3 regions of the Lysinibacillus sp. NPDC096212 genome follow, and region 1 is predicted to be linked to each of the others. Evidence: riboswitches for the same ligand, from Rfam matches in the RefSeq annotation. Region 1 holds a riboswitch; each other region holds the start of a gene.
What was found. A riboswitch is a leader RNA that binds a small molecule or an ion and turns the genes downstream of it on or off. The one in region 1 is predicted to bind S-adenosylmethionine.
Positions count from the first base shown of each region.

Region 1 (6,357 bases):
ATGTGCTGGCGTTGTACCGCAGCAACCTCCGACAATATTTAGCCAGCCCTTTTCTGCAAAGCCTTTTAGCTTTTGTGACAATGAATCAGGTGACTCATGATAGCAGCCTTCCTCATCTGGTAAGCCCGCATTCGGGTAACAGCTAATATAGCCTGTTGAAAGCTCTGCTAATGAACGAATATGATCAGTCATAAACTCTGGTCCAGTCGCACAGTTTAAACCAACTGATAATGGTTTAATATGCTCGATGGAAATGTAAAAAGCATCAATTGTTTGACCAGCCAGTGTCGTTCCCATCGGTTCAATTGTTCCCGATATCATCACAGGTAGCTCTTTTCCCGTTGCTTCAAAGGCACGAGATACCCCCAATGTTCCTGCCTTAACATTTAGCATATCCTGACTAGTTTCTAGCAACAGAACGTCCGCCCCGGCTTCGATTAATGCCTTTGCCTGAACATAGAAGTTTTCCTCTAACTCATCAAATGTAATACCACCTGTAACCGATAAGGTTTTTGTAGTTGGTCCCATAGCCCCCGCTACAAAACGTGGCCAGTCGGATGTTGAAAACTCATCCACTACTTTGCGTGCAATTTCTACAGCGCGTTTATTAATCTCTTCCGCTTTCGCACCAAGATCATATTCATTTAATACAAGTGGAGTACTTCCAAATGTATTTGTACAAATAATATCTGCTCCAGCCTCTAAATATTTTCCATGAATTTTTTCAAGCACATCTGGTCTAGTTAGCACGAGATTTTCATTACAGCCATCATATTCCTCGCCGCCAAAATCCTCTGCTGATAAATTTTCATTTTGTAGCATTGTTCCCATTGCGCCATCAAGAATTAATATTCGTTTCTCTAGTTGCTCTTCAATCATGTGCTTAGCCATTTATACTTACCCCTTTTTTCTGTTCATCCAATTGCTCAATAAATTTCATTAATTCTAGCGTCATATCATAGCGTAAAAATGGTGTGATGAGGTAAATACCATTGAAATATTCCGCTGCTACTTCTACTAATTCTTTAGCAATTGCAATTCCTTCTAGTGTTGCGCGTTCCTTATCATCGCCACAAGCCCTCATACGTGCTAATGCATCATCAGATAGTTTGATGCCTGGCACTTCATGATGTAAGAACTCCGCACTTTTATAGCTCGTTACTGGCATAATGCCTATATAAATTGGTGTTTCTAAATGCTTTGTCGCCTCGTAAATTCCCACGATTTTTTCCTTTGTATAAACAGGCTGTGAAATAAAATAATCTGCCCCATGTTCAATTTTCTTTTCTAATCGAGAGACAGCGCGATCTAGTACACGTACATTAGGATTAAATGCAGCCGCTACAGAGAAATTTGCCTTTTTACGAAGCGGTTTCCCTGAGAACGATACACCTTCATTTAATTGTTTTATTAATTGGATCAGCTCCATTGAAGATACGTCATAAACGCTAGTTGCTCCTGGGAAATCGCCTACCTTTGTCGGATCTCCAGTAACTGCTAAAATATCATGAATCCCTAGTGCATTTAATCCCATTAAATGTGATTGAAGACCAATTAAATTACGATCTCGGCATGTTATATGGGTTAACGGGCGTACCCCGTGTGTTTCTTTCAGTAAGGCACCCATTGCGACATTACTAATCCTTGGAGAAGCAAGAGAGTTATCGGCCATCATGACTACATCTGCGCCCGCCTCATATATTTTTTTTGCACCTTCAATAAAGCCTTCAATTTCTAAATGTCTTGGCGTATCTAACTCCACAATAACCGAGCGTTCACGTTTTACTTTTTCATGTAATGGCTCATAATTTGCTGGCTCTGCCTCACGGACAACCTCTACTTTTTCTGGTTTTGCATACTTTTCCTCGACCGGGGATAGCTCCTCTAAGTACTTTTTCACTGCAGCAATATGCTTTGGTGTCGTTCCACAACAGCCACCAATTAAACGTACCCCCTGATCACGAAGCGCTACAGCTGCTCGACCAAAATAATCTGCCTCCGACTCATAAACGACACGCCCATCCTCCAAATCAAGAAGAGAGGCGTTCGGATACGCTGACATAAATGCCTTCTCAGGAAGCTCTACTCCTTCAAATGCTTGTATAGTATGGTGAGGGCCTAAGCGACAGTTAACTCCTACGATATCTGCACCTAACGCTTCAAGTTTATATAAGGCGTTATTTAAGCTCATTCCATTTTGCAAAATTCCGGGTTCGTGCATAGAAACTTGAGCGATAATCGGTAATTTCGTTTTAGCTCGCAGCATTGTTAAAGTCGCCGTTAGCTCTTCAAAGTCATAATAAGTTTCAAGTAAAAGACCATCTGGATTTCCTGCCAGTAAAACTGTTGCCTGCTCATCAACGGTTGCTAAAATTTCTTCTAACGTTGCGTCACTTTTACGAATACCACGGATTCCTCCAATTGTACCTAAAACAAATTGTCCACCATCTGCCGCTGCTCGTTTTGCAATCGTTATAGCAGCTTCATTAAACTGCTGTACACGAGATTCTAACCCATAGCGGGCTAATTTTATGGCATTAGCTCCGTAAGTATTCGTCTGAATAATATCAGCACCAGCTGCAATATATTCTCTATGAATCTTTTCAATTAATTCAGGTCTCTGTACATTCATTTCCTCATGACAGTACTCCAAGCCGTAGCCGTATAAAACTGTACCAATTGCACCATCTGCTGTTAGAACTTGCGTTTTTAACCTTTCAAGCAATTCCATAAAACTAACCTCTCTTCCCTAATCTTTAAAATAAAAAAAAGCCTTCTTTCATAAAAAAAGAAGGCTTTTACGTCATTTCGTAATTGTTTTCCTTCTCATCTTCGACACACGGTCTTCTGGATTTAGCACCTGACATTAAGTTGGTTGCTGAAGCTTCATAGGGCCAGTCCCTCTGCTTCTCTTGATAAGAATTTAGTATGAATTTTTTAAATAATTAAAAGAATCATATCGTTTACGAACGATTGAGTCAAGACTATTTCACTGAACAAAGGATAATTTTTACGAAATTTATAATATTTTGATTTATATCAAACAATTACGATAGTTTTTCTACAAGTTCTTCACCAATTTTTTTACCGTTTTGAATACATGCACCTATGCCTACTCCAAAATATGAGCATCCCGCTATTGATAAATTTGGATAGTTTTTCTCGAGCTCTTGTAAGAGACCTTGCAACGCTTCACGATGTGCCAAGTCGTACTTCGGCATCTGGTCGATCCATTTTGTCACGTCAACAACAGTTGGTTTTTCCTCAATCCCCAAGCTTTTTCTTACATCCTCAAGAGCAACTGCTGCTAACTCTTCATCTGTCATCATACGCAATCTCTCATACTCAGGGTTAATGCTCTTATAAAAAAGTCGTACAAGTAATTTCCCTTCTGCAGAGGTATGTTTCCACTTGCGGCTTGTCCACGTTGCTGCATTACAAATAACATCCGAATTATGTGACACAATATAGCCTGTTCCATCTGCTGGCAATCTATTATCGGGAACATCAAATCCTAAATAAATCGTAATGGCGGATGCAGTATTAAATTGTTTAAAATAGCCGTTCAACGATTCATCCTGTAATAAGCTTTGTACCGCTTCATTTGGCAGTGCCAATACAACATGATTTGCTTCAATCATTTTACCGTTTGCTAACGTAACAGAGTATAGATTCTCCTGCTTTTTAACACTAGTAGTGGCAATCCCTTTTATAATTTCTACATCCGTTAATGTTTCTTCAAGTCGATCAATTAGTGACGATAAACCATTTTTAAATGAAATAAATTTTTTGTTGGAGGCTTTCACAAATTGTTTCCTGTTTGCATCAAAACCTTTAATAATACTACCGTAATCGTTTTTGTAATCGATTAAATACGGTAAAGTCGAAGCAATTGAAAGTTGATTTAAATCTCCAGAATATACACCTGCAAGTACCGGCGCTATTTGGTTTTGAACAAGCTCCTCACCTAAATAATACGTTAAAAATTCCCCAATCGAGCTTTCTTTTGTAAACCTTTCATTCGGCATTGTTAAATCCTTTAACGCTTCTTTTTTACCTTCCTCAGATACAAGCGTGCTTTCCTCGAGAGATTGTAGGCTCATAGGAATACCGAACGTTGAGTCTGCTGGGATAGCATGTAGCTCATTATTTGTGTAAATATACGAAATACCTGTTTCGTTGTACACAAGATTTTGTTCAAAGTTTAGTTCCTCTACTAACTCCATGACACCTTTATGACGCGCTACAATAGAATCTGCTCCAGTTTCCATGATGAAGCCTTGTTCATATGCAGAGTGAAGCTTGCCACCAAGGTATGTATTTTTTTCAACAAGTACAAGTTTTACATCTAAGTTTTTCTCCTGAACTTGGCGTTGTAAATAATGCATCGTACACAATCCCGTAATTCCGCCACCTAATACAACAACTGTTTTCATATTAACCGCCCCTATTTTTAGTTCTTTATTTAGTATAAACTTTTTTTATCAAAAATTACGTTAAACCCTTTACAAATTTAGCAAAAATGGAGCTATCCAGCACATTGGACAGCTCCATTTTTTTATATTCAAATAGCATATATTCGCTAGAGGCTTTTATCTCCATAACGGAAATTATATATAAACAATTAATATAGTGTTATTTGTGCCTTAAAGTGTGTAGCGCCTTAATAGGAAACAACAATTTTCTTTGCCTTTTGCTTTTCTCTTCATTAATTTAAATTTTGTGCAAAGCTAGCTAGTTTTCCAGCTGAGTTTTTCACTTCGTTAAAGGCAATACCTAATTCACTTAGTACGTCTACTATTGCTTGTACTTCTTTTTCCATCCGACCATTTTGGTCTTTCGCCTCGGTCATAGCTTCTAATATGTTAGTAAATTGCCCTTCCGTTTGAACCATATTTCCCTCACCAGACGCTACCTCTTCTTGAATATTACTAAGCGACTGAACAAGTTTATCTGTCCGCTCATTCGTTCTATGTAGTAACGTTGCTACCGATGTGACAGATTCCTTTGTTTGATTCGATAGTTTTCTCACTTCATCTGCAACAACACTAAAGCCTTTACCCGCTTCTCCAGCACGAGCCGCTTCTATTGCCGCATTTAAAGCCAACAAGTTTGTTTGATTAGCAATATTTGTTACAACATTCATAATCGATTCCATTTCCTTTGACATATCTGTCAACTGTGCAATATTTTCTGCTATATCATCAAGCGAGCAAATAATAGTATTCATATTTTGCGATTGACTCTTTAATCGTTCACGACCTTCTAATGCCTGACTCTCAGCCATAGTCGACACTTGAAGTGATTTTTTCGCTAGTTGCTTAATTTCCTCTGATTGTCCACTTAAGCGATGAAATGAATTGTTCGTTTCCTGAGATATTGTGGCAAGACCTTCCGAAGACTCTACGATTTCTTGCTCTATCGCTTCTTTTCTACGTTCCATTTTTTCATGAATTTGCTCAATTGTATGCTCAAACGCCTCTAAAACCAATTGTTGCTCAAAATTAGAAATTTTTGAGATTGCTCGAATTGTATTAAGCTGATCCATTGGATGATTAACATGTTCTTCAACCAAGTCAATAAATGATGCTGTTAAATCTTGGAATGCGCAAATATACCATTGTGTTTTTAGCCCAATATGGACATGCACTTTAGCAATTTTTATTCGTCTTTGATAAAATTCATCATCAATCGTACCATTAAACATTTCAATAATATGACGTCGTAATGTAATTTTCAGCTTCTCCACGGAACTATGTTTATTAATAATATCTACTAAACTACGTTCAGTTCCAATCATTTCATAAAATCGATTAACAATATTATCAATACTGCCTTCTACAAAAGGTTGAAAGGCTTTTAAATATTGTAAATCCCTCTTTGTCAATTTGAGCAAATCAATTTGCTTTTTTATTGAATGGCAATTCGCTAAATCCATTTTTACAATGTATTGCTTTAAATCTAACGCCGTTGTCTTTCTCTGTTTTTGAAAGATCACACATTTACCCTCTTTCATGCTGTGTACTTTTGAAAAGCTGAGAAAAATTTAATTTCGTCTACCAAAAATATAAAAGATTAGGAAGATTTCATCCCCAACTTTTAGTGATAAGCCATCACATTACTTATGACGCTGATTCCTGCTACGGGCTACAATCAGCTAAAAATCGCAATCTTTTTACTAGCTATTGCTTCTAACTACTCTTTCAAAATCACTCATATACATTATACATTTTATAAATAGCTGTCAATTTTCGGGTATACATTTTTTTCCTTAAATTATATAAAAAGTCCCTGTTATCTAACCTATTATCTAAAGCAGTAAAAAAGCTACCACAATACTTTTGGGTAGCCAATTTA
Region 1 is NZ_JBIWFQ010000038.1:4,835-11,191, reverse strand. It holds gene metH (methionine synthase) at 1-891, opposite strand, end outside; gene ACIQ7T_RS25150 (bifunctional homocysteine S-methyltransferase/methylenetetrahydrofolate reductase) at 884-2,731, opposite strand; SAM riboswitch class I at 2,824-2,922, opposite strand; gene ACIQ7T_RS25145 (protoporphyrinogen oxidase) at 3,048-4,436, opposite strand; gene ACIQ7T_RS25140 (protoglobin domain-containing protein) at 4,709-5,998, opposite strand.

Region 2 (6,357 bases), on a different contig from region 1:
ATTGATCAGCTGCACGTGCTACGGCTAGCTCTCCTTCGTCATGCGCCATTCTGTTCATGCCAACAGGAGCAAATAAGAACGGAGTTGGGTGTACTTTTCCGAACAGTTCAATTGATGTATCAATACTTGAAACATCCTGTAAAAAGCGTGGAATAATAGAGTATTTTTCAAAGGCTGTACGGTTATTCCTTAATGTTTGCTCACCGCCAGCGCCTGAACGGATGTAACCAAACGGACCAGCTTCCATTTTTTCTGCAACTGCCTTTTCTAAATCTGCAAAGCAAATAGGAAAGGGGGCTTGTGCATTAATATTTTTTAATAGTAGATCGCTATGTGTTGTCTTTGTCATCATAATCCTCCTACTAATCTTTTTTTAACTTCGCAGCAAAGCGGTTACCTATTGATTGAATAATCTGAACAAGAATGATTAAGATAAACACTGTCGCATACATTACATCGACCTCATAGCGTAAATGACCGTAACGGTATGCGAGATCACCTAGACCACCAGCACCAACCATTCCTGCCATTGCTGTTGCTCCTATAAGACCGATTGTGGCAATCGTTAAACCTAAAATAATGGATGGGCGCGCCTCTCGTAATAAGACATTCCAAATAATATGACGACGTTTAATACCCATTGCTGTATAAGCTTCCACCACACCTGGATCAACTTCTAAAAGTGCCGTTTCCATAAGTCGCGCAATATAAGGCGTTGTATAAACAACAAGCGGTACAATAACACCTTTTACACCAATAGTTGTGCCGACGATTAGCTTCGTAAACGGTAAAATGAAGAATAGTAAAATAATGAACGGTACAGAGCGGATAATATTAATAAATAAATTGAAAAATTGATAGAGAAATTTATTTTCAAACGATTGTCCTGGGCGAGTTAAAACAATTAAAAGCCCTAATGGGATCCCTATTAAAATAGAGAAAAATAATGAAATCCCGACCATTTGGAAGGTTTCGATAATGGATTTCCCAATAACATCTGACCAATCTGCAAAGAAGCTTTGAATGCTATTCATTTAATTCGCCTCCTAATTCCTCAACGCTTACTCCGTTTTCTGTAAAATACTTAAGTGCTTTTTCTACGATATGTGCTTCACCGTGTAGATGCACGACAATATTACCGACAATGCCGTTTTTTAATTCAATGATATTGGCGGTTAAAATATTCGGTTGAACATCATAAACTTTACTCACTTCTGCTAGTAATGGTTTCCCTGTACTTTCACCAAGGAATGTTAAACGAATAACACTTCCTGAAACATTTAATTGCTCGATAAGGGAAGGGGATAAATTACGTTGAGAAATGGTATTTAAAAACTTTCGTGTCGTTGGATGCTGAGGCTTTGAAAATAGGTCTATAGCAGAGCCGTATTCCACAACCGCCCCTGATTCAAGAACAGATACATCGTCGCAAATTTTTTGAATAACATTCATTTCATGTGTAATGAGTAAAATAGTGATGCCTAGCTCGCGATTAATTTTCAAGAGAAGCTCAAGAATGGCGTCAGTTGTTTCGGGGTCGAGTGCACTTGTCGCTTCATCACTGAGCAAAATCTCAGGCTCTTGGGCAAGGGCACGTGCAATAGCGACACGTTGCTTTTGACCACCTGAAAGCTGGCTAGGATAGCTATCTAATTTCTCTGTTAGGCCAACAATTTCTGCATATTTTGCAACGCGTTTTTTCACTTCGGAGTCGTTATAGCCTAGAAGCTTTAATGGTACCGAGATATTGTTGTAAACAGTCGCTGTTTTTAAAAGGTTAAAATGCTGGAATATCATCCCGATTTTTTGACGAGTTTTGCGAAGGTCGTTTAGAGAAAGGGAAGTAATATCTACATGATCGATTAATACCTTTCCTGTTGTTGGACGTTCTAATAAATTGACACAGCGAATAAGAGTACTTTTTCCTGCACCACTGTAGCCAATAACCCCATGAATTTCACCTTTTTTGACATGCAAGTTAATACCATCTACTGCTTTGACGATACCATTTTTAGTTTTAAATTCTTTTGTTATATTTTCTAGTTGAATCATACGGTGATATCTCCTTTCTTAGTCCTTCTATAAATCAAGAATCTGCTAGCTTTCCTGTAGGAGTCCCGCAGATTCTTGATTTTATGAATGGTCCTTAATCGTCACTTACCAGCTTGGAATTACAGAGCCTTGGAATTCTTTTTCAATAAAATTGCGTACCTCATCAGATTGATAAGCTTCAACAAATTTTTTGATCGTTGGGTCATCTTTGTTTTCGGCACGTACTACAATGTAATTCACATATGGAGAGTCCGTAGATTCTAAAAGAATGGAGTCTTTTTTAGGATTAATGCCAGCATCAAGAGCGAAGTTTGTATTAATAGCTGCTACATCTACTTCACTAAGCTGTTTTGGAATTTGTGCAGCCTCTAATTCAATGAATTTCAAATTCTTTTTGTTTTCTTCCACATCGCGAATAGATGCTGTTAAGTCTGCACCGTCTTTTAATTTAATATAGCCCGCCTCTTGAAGGACAAATAGAGCACGAGCCCCGTTTGTTGGATCATTTGGTAATCCGAACGTTGCACCATCAGGAACGTCATCAAATGATTTATATTTCTCAGAGTATATGCCTAGAGGATTTAAAATTGTTTTTCCAACTGGCACTAAATCTGTATTGTGATCTTTGTTAAATGTCTCGAGGAATGGCTTGTGTTGATAACTGTTTACATCAAGATCGCCCTCTGCTAACGATGTATTTGGTAAAACATAATCAGAGAAAGATTTTACTTCTACCTCTAAGCCATTTTCTTTGGCAACTTTTGCTACAACCTCAGCAATTTGTTCGTGTGGACCAGAAGTTACACCTACTACAATCTTATTTTCATTAATAGCCTTACTTTGACTATCCTTACTATTTTCTTTAGTACCACAGCCTACTAATGCTGCTACTAATGTGAGACTTGCTAAACCTAATAAAATTTTATTTTTCTTTTTCATGAAACATACCTCCAAAGTTTTTTTATCGGTTTTTGAAAATAAAAAAAACTCTCTTAAAAAAATTAAGAGAGGCTCATAAAAAAGTGTCCTCTCTTATCTTTCAAACGATGATCGTTTGCAGGATTTAGCACCTTCCTTAAAAAAGGAGGTTGCCGAGCTTCATAGGGCCAGTCCCTCAGCTACTCTTGATAAGAGATTTATAATATTTTTTTGTAAATCCGATAGAACTAATATAAATTATAGGATATAGTAAGTCAATTGAATTTTTAAAATTTTTTATTTTGTTATAATATTTAGTTGCGAAAGAATCCGCAAGAAAGAGACAAAACTGTTCCCATAGCAAGTTTGAGCTAATGGAACAGTTTTTCGGGTAGAGTCTACTTCATGAGTTAAATAAGTTTAATTTTTCAATTCTACTGATCGCTTCACGTAAGCGGTCTTCGCTAACAAGTAAGCCAACCCGCACATAGCCTTCACCATATTGACCGAAGCCATTGCCTGCAGCTACTGCGATATCAGCTTTGTCGAGCAATAAATCGGCAAATTGTTCACTCGTAAAACCTAATGGAACAGGGAGCCATGCAAAGAAAGAGCCTCTCGGTGCTGTTACTTGCCAACCAATTCGCTGAGCTTCTTCGATCAGTACGTTTCGTCGACGCTCATAAGTCGCACTTAGCTTATCCACGCAACTCTGGGAAGCAGTAAGTGCAACTGCCGCGGCTTGTTGCACGGCAGGGAATTGACTACAAAATAGATGATCTTGAATAAGGTTAATGGCTGCAACAATATCAGGGTTACCAACTGCAAAACCAATGCGCCAGCCTGCCATATTATACGTTTTGGATAATGTATACATTTCGATACCGACATCTTTTGCACCGTCAGCTTGCAGGAAGCTGATAGGTTTATTGCCGTCAAATCCAATCGCCCCGTAGGCAAAATCATGTGCTACGATAATATTGTGCTCTTTTGCAAAGCGTACTGTTTCCTCGAAAAATTCAAGTGTTGCAGTACCGCCAGTTGGGTTATTCGGGTAATTCAAGTAAAGCATCTTCGCCTTTTCTTTTACTGCATCGGATAAAGCATTATAATCAGGCAGAAAATGATTTTCTGCAAAAAGAGGCATAACTTCAAAATTAACATCACCTAATACGACACCTGATAAGTAATCTGGATATCCAGGATCGGGTAATAGCATAGTATCACCGGGGTTTAAAACGGCTAACGGTAACTCAACAAGACCAATTTTCGTACCACCAAGAATAGCTACTTCTGTGTCAGGATCAATGTCAACATTGTATTCGCGTTTGTAGAAACTTGCAGCTGCTTGGCGTAATTCTGCTATGCCACGAAATGGAGAGTATTTATGATTTTGAGGATTTTCTGCCGCCTCCTGCAATGCTTTAATAATATGTGGAGGAGTGGGTTGATCTGGATTACCTTGACCAAGATTAATAACATCACGCCCTTCAGCAAGAGCAGCGTTTACTTTTTGCACAAGTGCTGCAAAAAATTGAGTTGGAAGTAGCTGTAGTTTTTTTGAGAATTCCATGCATGTCCACCTTTTTCAGAATATAATAATTATTAAAGATATGATGCACATAATATTACTTTTTTTAGTAATTGTCTAGAGCCCAATAGTTTATGAGGTGAGGAAAATTGAACAAAGTCTCGTATTTTATCGTCAATGCTTTTACTACAGAGCTTTACAAGGGAAATCCCGCAGCAGTCTGTTTACTTGATTCACCAATACCTGAGTCGACCATGCAGAAAATTGCTCAGGAGATTCCCGTACCAACAACAGCTTTTGTCCAAAAGAAGGATCATGATTTTTTTCTTAGATGGTTTACGCCAGCAAAGGAAATACCAATTTGTGGACATGGAACAATCGCTAGCGCTTTTTTACTTTGGAAACAAGGAATTGTACCCGTCAATTCTTCGATTACATTCCAGACTGTAAGCGGTCCTTTGCAAGCAAATTGGTTGAATGAACTAGTTGAAATAACAATTAAGAAGTACCAGTTAGAAGAGATTGAATGTCCTTTGGAGCTTGAGGAATGGCTTGGTGTGAAACCAACATATGTAGGGAAAACAGAATTGGATTATATAGTGGAGCTAAGTCACGAAGAGTATATTGCAGATTTCAAAGCTGATTTTCATGCGATGAAACAGTTCCCGGTACGTGGTGTTTGTATTACAAGTCGTTCTAAAGATGAGGGAATTGATATAGTCTCAAGATTCTTTTCTCCAGCACAAGGCATTGATGAGGATCATGTAAATGGTTCCACTCATGGTGCGCTAGGACCTTACTGGTGTGAAAAATTATCAAAAGAAAGTATCGTTAGCAAACAGCTTTCAAAACGTGGTGGATTATTGTACGTTACACCAAAAATAAAAGATGTGGCAATTGCGGGTTCGGCTGTTCAAGTATTGAGTGGTGAAATATTAATCTAAATATTTGAGCTTAAACCATGGAAGTAAGGTTGATTTATTGTAGTATAAATACAGAACAGTACTGTCTAGAGGAGGAATAGTAATGAAGATTGGTTGTATCCAATTAAATGTAGGTTTTGGCAAAGTAGAAGAAAATTTTGCTCGCGCTGAGGACAAAATTCGTGAAGCGGCAAAACAAGGTGCAGAAATTATTGTACTACCAGAAATGTGGAATTCAGGCTATGCTCTTGAAAAATTATCAGAGCTTGCAGATGTGGATGGAGAGCGTTCGAAAGCATTTTTATCAAACCTAGCGAAAGAGCTTGGCGTACATATTGTTGGTGGCTCTGTTTCAACGAAGAAGGGCGATAAATTTTACAACACGATGTATACGTTTGATAAAAATGGAGAGTTAGTAGGTGAATATAACAAGGCACATCTTTTCCGTTTGATGGACGAGCATTTATATTTAGAAGCTGGGGATGAGATGAATCGCTTTGCACTTGGAGAAATCGAGGCTGCAGGCGTGATTTGCTACGATATTCGCTTCCCAGAATGGCTACGTGCTCACGCCTTAGAAGGTGCAAAGGTCTTGTTCGTACCGGCGCAATGGCCGACACCGCGTATCGATCATTGGAAAACATTGTTGCAAGCACGTGCCATTGAAAATCAATGCTTTGTGATCGCTGTTAATCGCATTTCTAGAAAGGTAGAAAACTTCAATGGTCAATCAATGATTATTCAACCATGGGGCGAAGTGCTGTGGGTTGGAGCAGAGGACGAAGAAGTAGCTGTCATCGACGTGGACTTTTCAATTGTCGACGAAGTACGAGGCCGAATTCCTGTTTATGACGACCGCAGACCAGGATTATATAACGGAGTAGTTACCGAAAACTAAAATCTGCTAGCACGCTCAAGGAGCAAAGCGATGTT
Region 2 is NZ_JBIWFQ010000011.1:88,960-95,316, reverse strand. It holds gene ACIQ7T_RS12825 (alpha-hydroxy acid oxidase) at 1-349, opposite strand, end outside; gene ACIQ7T_RS12820 (methionine ABC transporter permease) at 363-1,034, opposite strand; gene ACIQ7T_RS12815 (methionine ABC transporter ATP-binding protein) at 1,027-2,052, opposite strand; gene ACIQ7T_RS12810 (MetQ/NlpA family ABC transporter substrate-binding protein) at 2,158-2,991, opposite strand; SAM riboswitch class I at 3,082-3,186, opposite strand; gene ACIQ7T_RS12805 (pyridoxal phosphate-dependent aminotransferase) at 3,374-4,543, opposite strand; gene ACIQ7T_RS12800 (PhzF family phenazine biosynthesis protein) at 4,651-5,445, shown strand; gene ACIQ7T_RS12795 (carbon-nitrogen family hydrolase) at 5,528-6,322, shown strand.
Region 2: it holds a riboswitch for S-adenosylmethionine, as region 1 does, so the genes downstream of both, ACIQ7T_RS12810 (MetQ/NlpA family ABC transporter substrate-binding protein) here and ACIQ7T_RS25150 (bifunctional homocysteine S-methyltransferase/methylenetetrahydrofolate reductase) in region 1, are expected to answer to the same signal.

Region 3 (6,357 bases), on a different contig from region 1:
ACGAATGATTCCAAAATTTTTAAAAATAAAGAAACAAAAACAATTGTTATTTTTTCGATTTTTTTATTGATCGTCGCTGCATTAAATATTGAGGTCCATTAAGGATCAAAATTCCAAGCCCATTTCACCAATTAAAGATTTAATTGTCTCCTTGATAAAATAATAAGGAACTTTATGTTAAGAGAAAAGGGGTAGCGTTCATATGGAAAAAGAAATAATTAGCTCAAGACAATTTATGATCATTACCCTTCTCTCTTCAATTGGGACAGCTATTTTAATTAGCCCTGCTAGTGTAACAAGTGAAGCGAAACAAGATGCCTGGATTGCAGCGATTATTAGTGTCGTTCTAAGTTTACTCTTAATAAAGCTTTTCGTTACTGTAGGAAAACGGACACCTACCCTTACATTTGTAGAGGCTAATGAAAAGATATTAGGTCGTTTTTTCGGAAAAATAACTTCGATTGGCTTTATTATTCTATCCTTTCTTTCTGCTGGTGAATTATTATATTTCATTGGCATTTTCATGAAAACAGAAATTATGCCAGAAACACCTATGATGGCCTTTGCTTTTCTGTTCAGTATTATCATTATTTATGCAGCATTTCTAGGAATTGAAGTTTTTGCCCGTTCTGCAGAAATACTATTCGCAATGTTTATTTTAATTTTTATTTTTTTTGTAGTTTGTATTTCACCATCCGTCCATATGGAAAATCTACAGCCAATAATGGAAGTACCAGCAAAATCATTATTCTTTAGTATTATTCGATTAATGAGTATTTTTTCATTGCCACTTGTCATATTGTTAATGATTTTTCCTTCTTCTGTTAACGTCCATGAATCAGCCCAAAAAGGTTTTTACATTGGCACAATTCTTGGAGGGATTGTCTTAATTGCTATCATCACACTGGCTATCCTTGTCCTAGGTCCAACAAATACTGCTTCTAGGACATTTCCTAGCTATTCATTAGCCCAAAGAATTTCAATCGGGAATTTTTTGCAGCGTATTGAAGTTATTATGGCAGCAATGTGGATAATATCAATTTATATTAAAACTTTTATGTTTTTTTACGCTGGGGTCATCGGCATCGCACAAATATGTAAAATTAACAATCATCGACCGCTCATTTTTCCATTCGGAATGATTATCCTTGGACTTTCACAAATTGTTCATCCTAGTATCATTCATTCAGAAATTTACAATAAAGAAACCTGGCCTATTTTTTCCTTTATTTTCGCTATCTTATTACCATTAGTTTTACTACTTGTCGCGAAGATTCGCAAAATCAACGGTAATAATACAAAAAGTAATTGTAGTACACAGAATGAAAATGGTAGTAATAACGGTAATGCTACTCAAGGTGCAGGTAATACTAATAACGATAATTCTTCACAGAGTGATAGCAGTAGCAATGCTGGAAATGCTACTCAAGGTGAAAGTAGTAGTAATAACGGTAATTCTACTCAGAGTGATAGTAGCAGTAATGGCGGAAATGCTACTCAAGGTGAAAGTAGTAGTAATAACGGTAATTCTACTCAAAATGATAGTAGCAACAATGGCGGAAACTCTTTACAGAGTGAAAGTAATAGTAATGACGAAAACTCTACTCAGGGTAATAGTAGCAACAATGGCGGGAATTCTTCTCAAAGTGGAAGTAGCAGTAATGGTGGAAATGCTACACAAAGTGAAAGTAGCAATAATGCCGGAAATACTACTCAAAATGAAAGTAGTAGTAATAACGATAATTCTACTCAAAGTGATAGTAGTAGCAATGCCGGTAATACTACTCAAAATGAATGTAGTAATAATAACGATAATTCTACTCAAAGTGCAAGTAACAGCGAAAATCCTTCGCAGAGTGATAGTAGCAACAATACTACACAGAATGATAGCGATACCGGCAATACTCCAAGCAGTGATAGAAATAAAAATTCATCAGAAAATTAACAGCATAATGGCGTGAAAAAATGATGACCCTGAAATATCAAAGTCATCATTTTTCTTTATTGTAATTGAGCGGTTTTAAATATGATATTCAATCTGATCGACAAAATCCCATTCGTATGGTGTTTCTTGGTAAACATAGTAGTTCAACCAATTCGAGAATAATAAATGTGTATGGGCACGCCACGTATTAATCGGTTCATTTCCTGGATCATCATTTGGGAAGTAATTCACGGGTACCTCAATATCTAATCCTTTCGCAACATCACGACTATATTCATCCGCTAAGGTTGTCGCATCATATTCAAGATGGCCAGTAATCATAATGTTTTTATTATCCTTAGATTGCACAATGAAAACACCAGCATCTTCAGAATAAGATAGTAATCGTAAATTGGGATGGCTAAGTACTTCATCAATTGATACAGATGTATAACGTGAATGTGGTGCAGTAAATGAATCACTAAAGCCACGTACTAAATCCACTGTTAAATCCGTAATAACATGCGAATATACACCTGAGCATTTAGCAGGCAGCCCAATTTTACCAATACCGTAATGATGGTATAACGCTGCCTGTGCACCCCAACATATATGTAAAACCGATGTTACGTTTGTCTTGGACCAATCCATAATTTCAGAAATTTCCTGCCAGTAGTTCACTTCTTCAAATTCCATTTTCTCTACTGGTGCACCCGTAATAATCATGCCATCATAGCGACGATGACGAATTTGATTGAAAGTCGTGTAAAATAATTGCAAATGTGATTTACTAACATTTTTCGATTCATGTGTAGCAGTATTTAAAAATGTAATATTCACCTGTAACGGTGTATTACCTAATAAACGTAGTAACTGCAGCTCTGTTTTTTCTTTTTCCGGCATTAAATTAAAAATTAAGATATTTAATGGACGAATTTGTTGAGTTTTCGCTCTGTCCTCTTCCATTACGAAGATTTTTTCCTCACGTAAATGTTCTCCAGCTGGTAAGTTTTTCGGAATATTAATTGGCATCTTGCATTCCCCTCTCTAGTTAAAATCAATTGGGCCTTAGTCTCCATGCACAGGCCCTGTTCAAAACTCATTAAGTCTTCTTTTTCGATGAAATTAAAAAATCCTCCTCATTCCATTTGAGATAGAATGAGAAGGATTTTTCCACGTTCACTCTTATCTCTCAAAGGACAAATCCTTTGCTGGAATTAGCACCTTTCTAACTTTCGTTAGAGGTTGCTGAAGCGTCATCGGGCCAAATCCCTCAACTTCTCATGATAAGATTATTTAATTAAAAAGAATTGTAACATGAACAATTAAGAATATCAATAATACATAGAATATTTTGTTATTAATCATGCATGTCATTATGTTTTTAGGGAAATTATAGTTTAGTTATTTATCTTTACACCCTAGTGATACTTTTGCTATAGTCTTTACTTATGTAGACCTTGGTGAAAAAACACTTTTTATCGCCTCTATTATTCCAAACACAAGAAAGATGCCAAAAAAGATAGTAAGTAAATTGAAATTTGGTGTTTCATAAAAAGTAAACCACTCTTTGAAAATTGAAGATTCCGTAATTCTTCCAATAAACGTTCCGCCAATATCTCTATAATTAGGTATCCATCCTGTTGCTTCACACGTAATAAAGATTATCTGTGACAATAAAAATACACCAATAGAAGACACCCAAGTTTTTTTCAAAAATGGAATTGGATTTTTTTGTTTATTAGCCAAGTTATATCCCCCCTCTAATTGTTATACGTAAAATTCAGGAATAAATTTCAAAATTAAACATATATTCTCTTTTTTAGATAATCCTATCAATTATATTTGTCGATGAACGGCTTAATCATGTATTTGTAACTATTGATACTTGCTTGAGTCGTATTGTTGAATTTTCTGTCTGCAATAAAATCATCATAAGCAAACTTTAACAGCATAAAAAAATACACCTCTCCTCATCTAAATTAATAGACAATAAGAAGTGTATTATTAATAACAAATAAACTTTAATCTACCCAACATCTTATCATGTACTTCAAACCCTTGGTACGACTGGGTTTCTAAAACAATCCCTCAATTTCTCATGATGAGATTATTTAATTAAAAAGAATTGTAACATGAACAATTAAGAATATCAATAGTACATAGAATATTTTGTTATTAACCATGCATGTCATTATGTAATTTGTTTAACACTAATCTTGAATGTTTACATTCATTATTTGATGGTAAACATGCTGTACTTATGTTAACATATACCTTTAGTAACAGAGAGGAACGTGAATACTTTGATTAAAATTGAATTTCCAAAACCAGATTTAGTAATTCGCCAACGCGAACAAGATTTAAAGCCAGGTGATGTACCAATCACACCGTACCATGGTTTTATTGATTTCCATAAAATCACACGTGAAAACGGTGGTATTTTCTTATTCTACAATGAAGAGAACGAACTATTATTTGTCGGTAAAGCACGTAAAATTCGTCAACGTATTAAAAAGCATTTCGAGGACAATGTGTCACCGATGAAAAATCACCGTAATGAAATTTTCAAAATTGAAGTGTATGAAGTGGAAGATCCAATGGAACGTGAAATTTACGAAACATACGCGATCAATTCATTCCGCGCTAAATACAATGTTGATAAAGTATTTTATTAATATTTAACGAAAAAAAGAATCTGCTCGCCTTCTGTAATGTACATGACGGCTTGCAGATTCTTTTTCAATACTTTCATTCTAAGAAAAATGCTTTACGTTCTTTAGTAATCCATTCCTCAAGCTCCGTATCATCGCGCTTTAAAAGGCGATTAATAAGCACGTCATGCCATATATAATCCTCTAATAAATATATATGAACAGGATCATTGGTAATAAAAGCCGTTTCCTGATTTGACGGAGAGTGACCATAAATCATTTGCTTGCCATCTACCGATAAAATAAACCAATGAGGTGTAGACGCATTCCTCGTATAGCGAGTGATACGGTGTTGGTCAATAGAAGCTAAATGGTCCTCCACATACAAGGTAATTCCATGAACAGGGATATGTTTCGCTATCTCATGTATATCTTCCCGCAATTCTTCATACATATCTTCCCACATTGATAATATGACTTTTTTCTCCGCCTTTTTTAATAAAGACTGACAATAATTAACGATTGCCTCTTTGCCTTTTAATGTGACAACCTTATGCTCCGCTTCCTGCTCTTTTACCTCTAATTTTTCTAATTGATCACTAATCGATGTGAAATTTGACTGCCAACGTTGTTGAATTTGTTGTAAAAACACAGCGACAGGAATGGAAGAGTATGTCGTTTGATCTGCCGTTTCTTCTTTCAATACTAACCCTTTTTCAACAAGTACATCAAGTATGTCGTATATTCTTGCACGAGGGATACCGGAGTTTTTACTTACTTGATAGGCACTAACATGACTATTTTGGACAAGTGCAGTATAGGCCTTTGCTTCATATTCTGTGAATCCCAATTCTTTTAATTGGGCGATTAATAATTCCATCGAATCCCTCCATTACCTCTATTATAAGATAAGCCTATGAAGATAAGCCAACGAAAAAATTAGTCTTTACAGCCTCGCGAAATTTAGTTACTATTTCAGTAGTAACTATTGAGAGGTGCACACATGCTATTTGAATTAGATGTAAATGTAGTCATATTATTAATATCTTTTGGATTTTTAGCCGCCTTTGTGGATGCGGTCGTTGGAGGTGGAGGCTTAATTGCTTTACCTGCCCTTATGTTTGCTGGTTTAAATCCAGCAGCAGCCGTAGCAACCAATAAACTTGCCGGCACTATGGGTTCTTTGACATCAACCATTTCTTTTTATCGTTCTGGTCAGCTAGAAATTCGGTCAGTTATCAAATACTTTCCCCTAGCCTTTATAGGATCACTTTTTGGGGCTTGGACTGTCCATTTAATCAATCCTGAATTACTAAAACCACTCATGCTCATAATGCTTGCTGCTGTTGCAGTCTATACCATCTTTAAAAAAGATTGGGGTTCAGTAGCTGCAGTCAAAAATTTAAAGTTTACACACTTAGTTTTATTCATGCTGTTGTTATTTACAATTGGTTTTTATGATGGGTTTCTTGGTCCAGGAACTGGCTCATTTTTAATTTTTAGCTTTTTATTAGTCGGCTTCGATTTCTTAAAGGCAGCAGGAAATGCCAAATTTTTAAACTTAGCAAGTAATTTTGCGGGTCTTTTAATGTTCGCTTACTTAGGTCAGATTCATTATGTCTATGGTTTACTAATGGGCATAGCTCAAATTGCCGGTGCACTTGTAGGCTCACGTATGGCGATTAAAAAAGGTAGCGGCTTTGTTCGCGTATTATTTATTATCGTAACGATTACTTTGTTAACTAAAAATGCTTATGATTACATAAAAAACGCCGTAGA
Region 3 is NZ_JBIWFQ010000047.1:15,342-21,698, forward strand. It holds gene ACIQ7T_RS26755 (endospore germination permease) at 203-1,945, shown strand; gene metA (homoserine O-acetyltransferase MetA) at 2,021-2,956, opposite strand; SAM riboswitch class I at 3,107-3,217, opposite strand; gene ACIQ7T_RS26765 (YfzA family protein) at 3,374-3,673, opposite strand; gene ACIQ7T_RS26770 (nucleotide excision repair endonuclease) at 4,231-4,602, shown strand; gene ACIQ7T_RS26775 (TrmB family transcriptional regulator) at 4,676-5,458, opposite strand; gene ACIQ7T_RS26780 (TSUP family transporter) at 5,582-6,357, shown strand, end outside.
Region 3: it holds a riboswitch for S-adenosylmethionine, as region 1 does, so the genes downstream of both, metA (homoserine O-acetyltransferase MetA) here and ACIQ7T_RS25150 (bifunctional homocysteine S-methyltransferase/methylenetetrahydrofolate reductase) in region 1, are expected to answer to the same signal.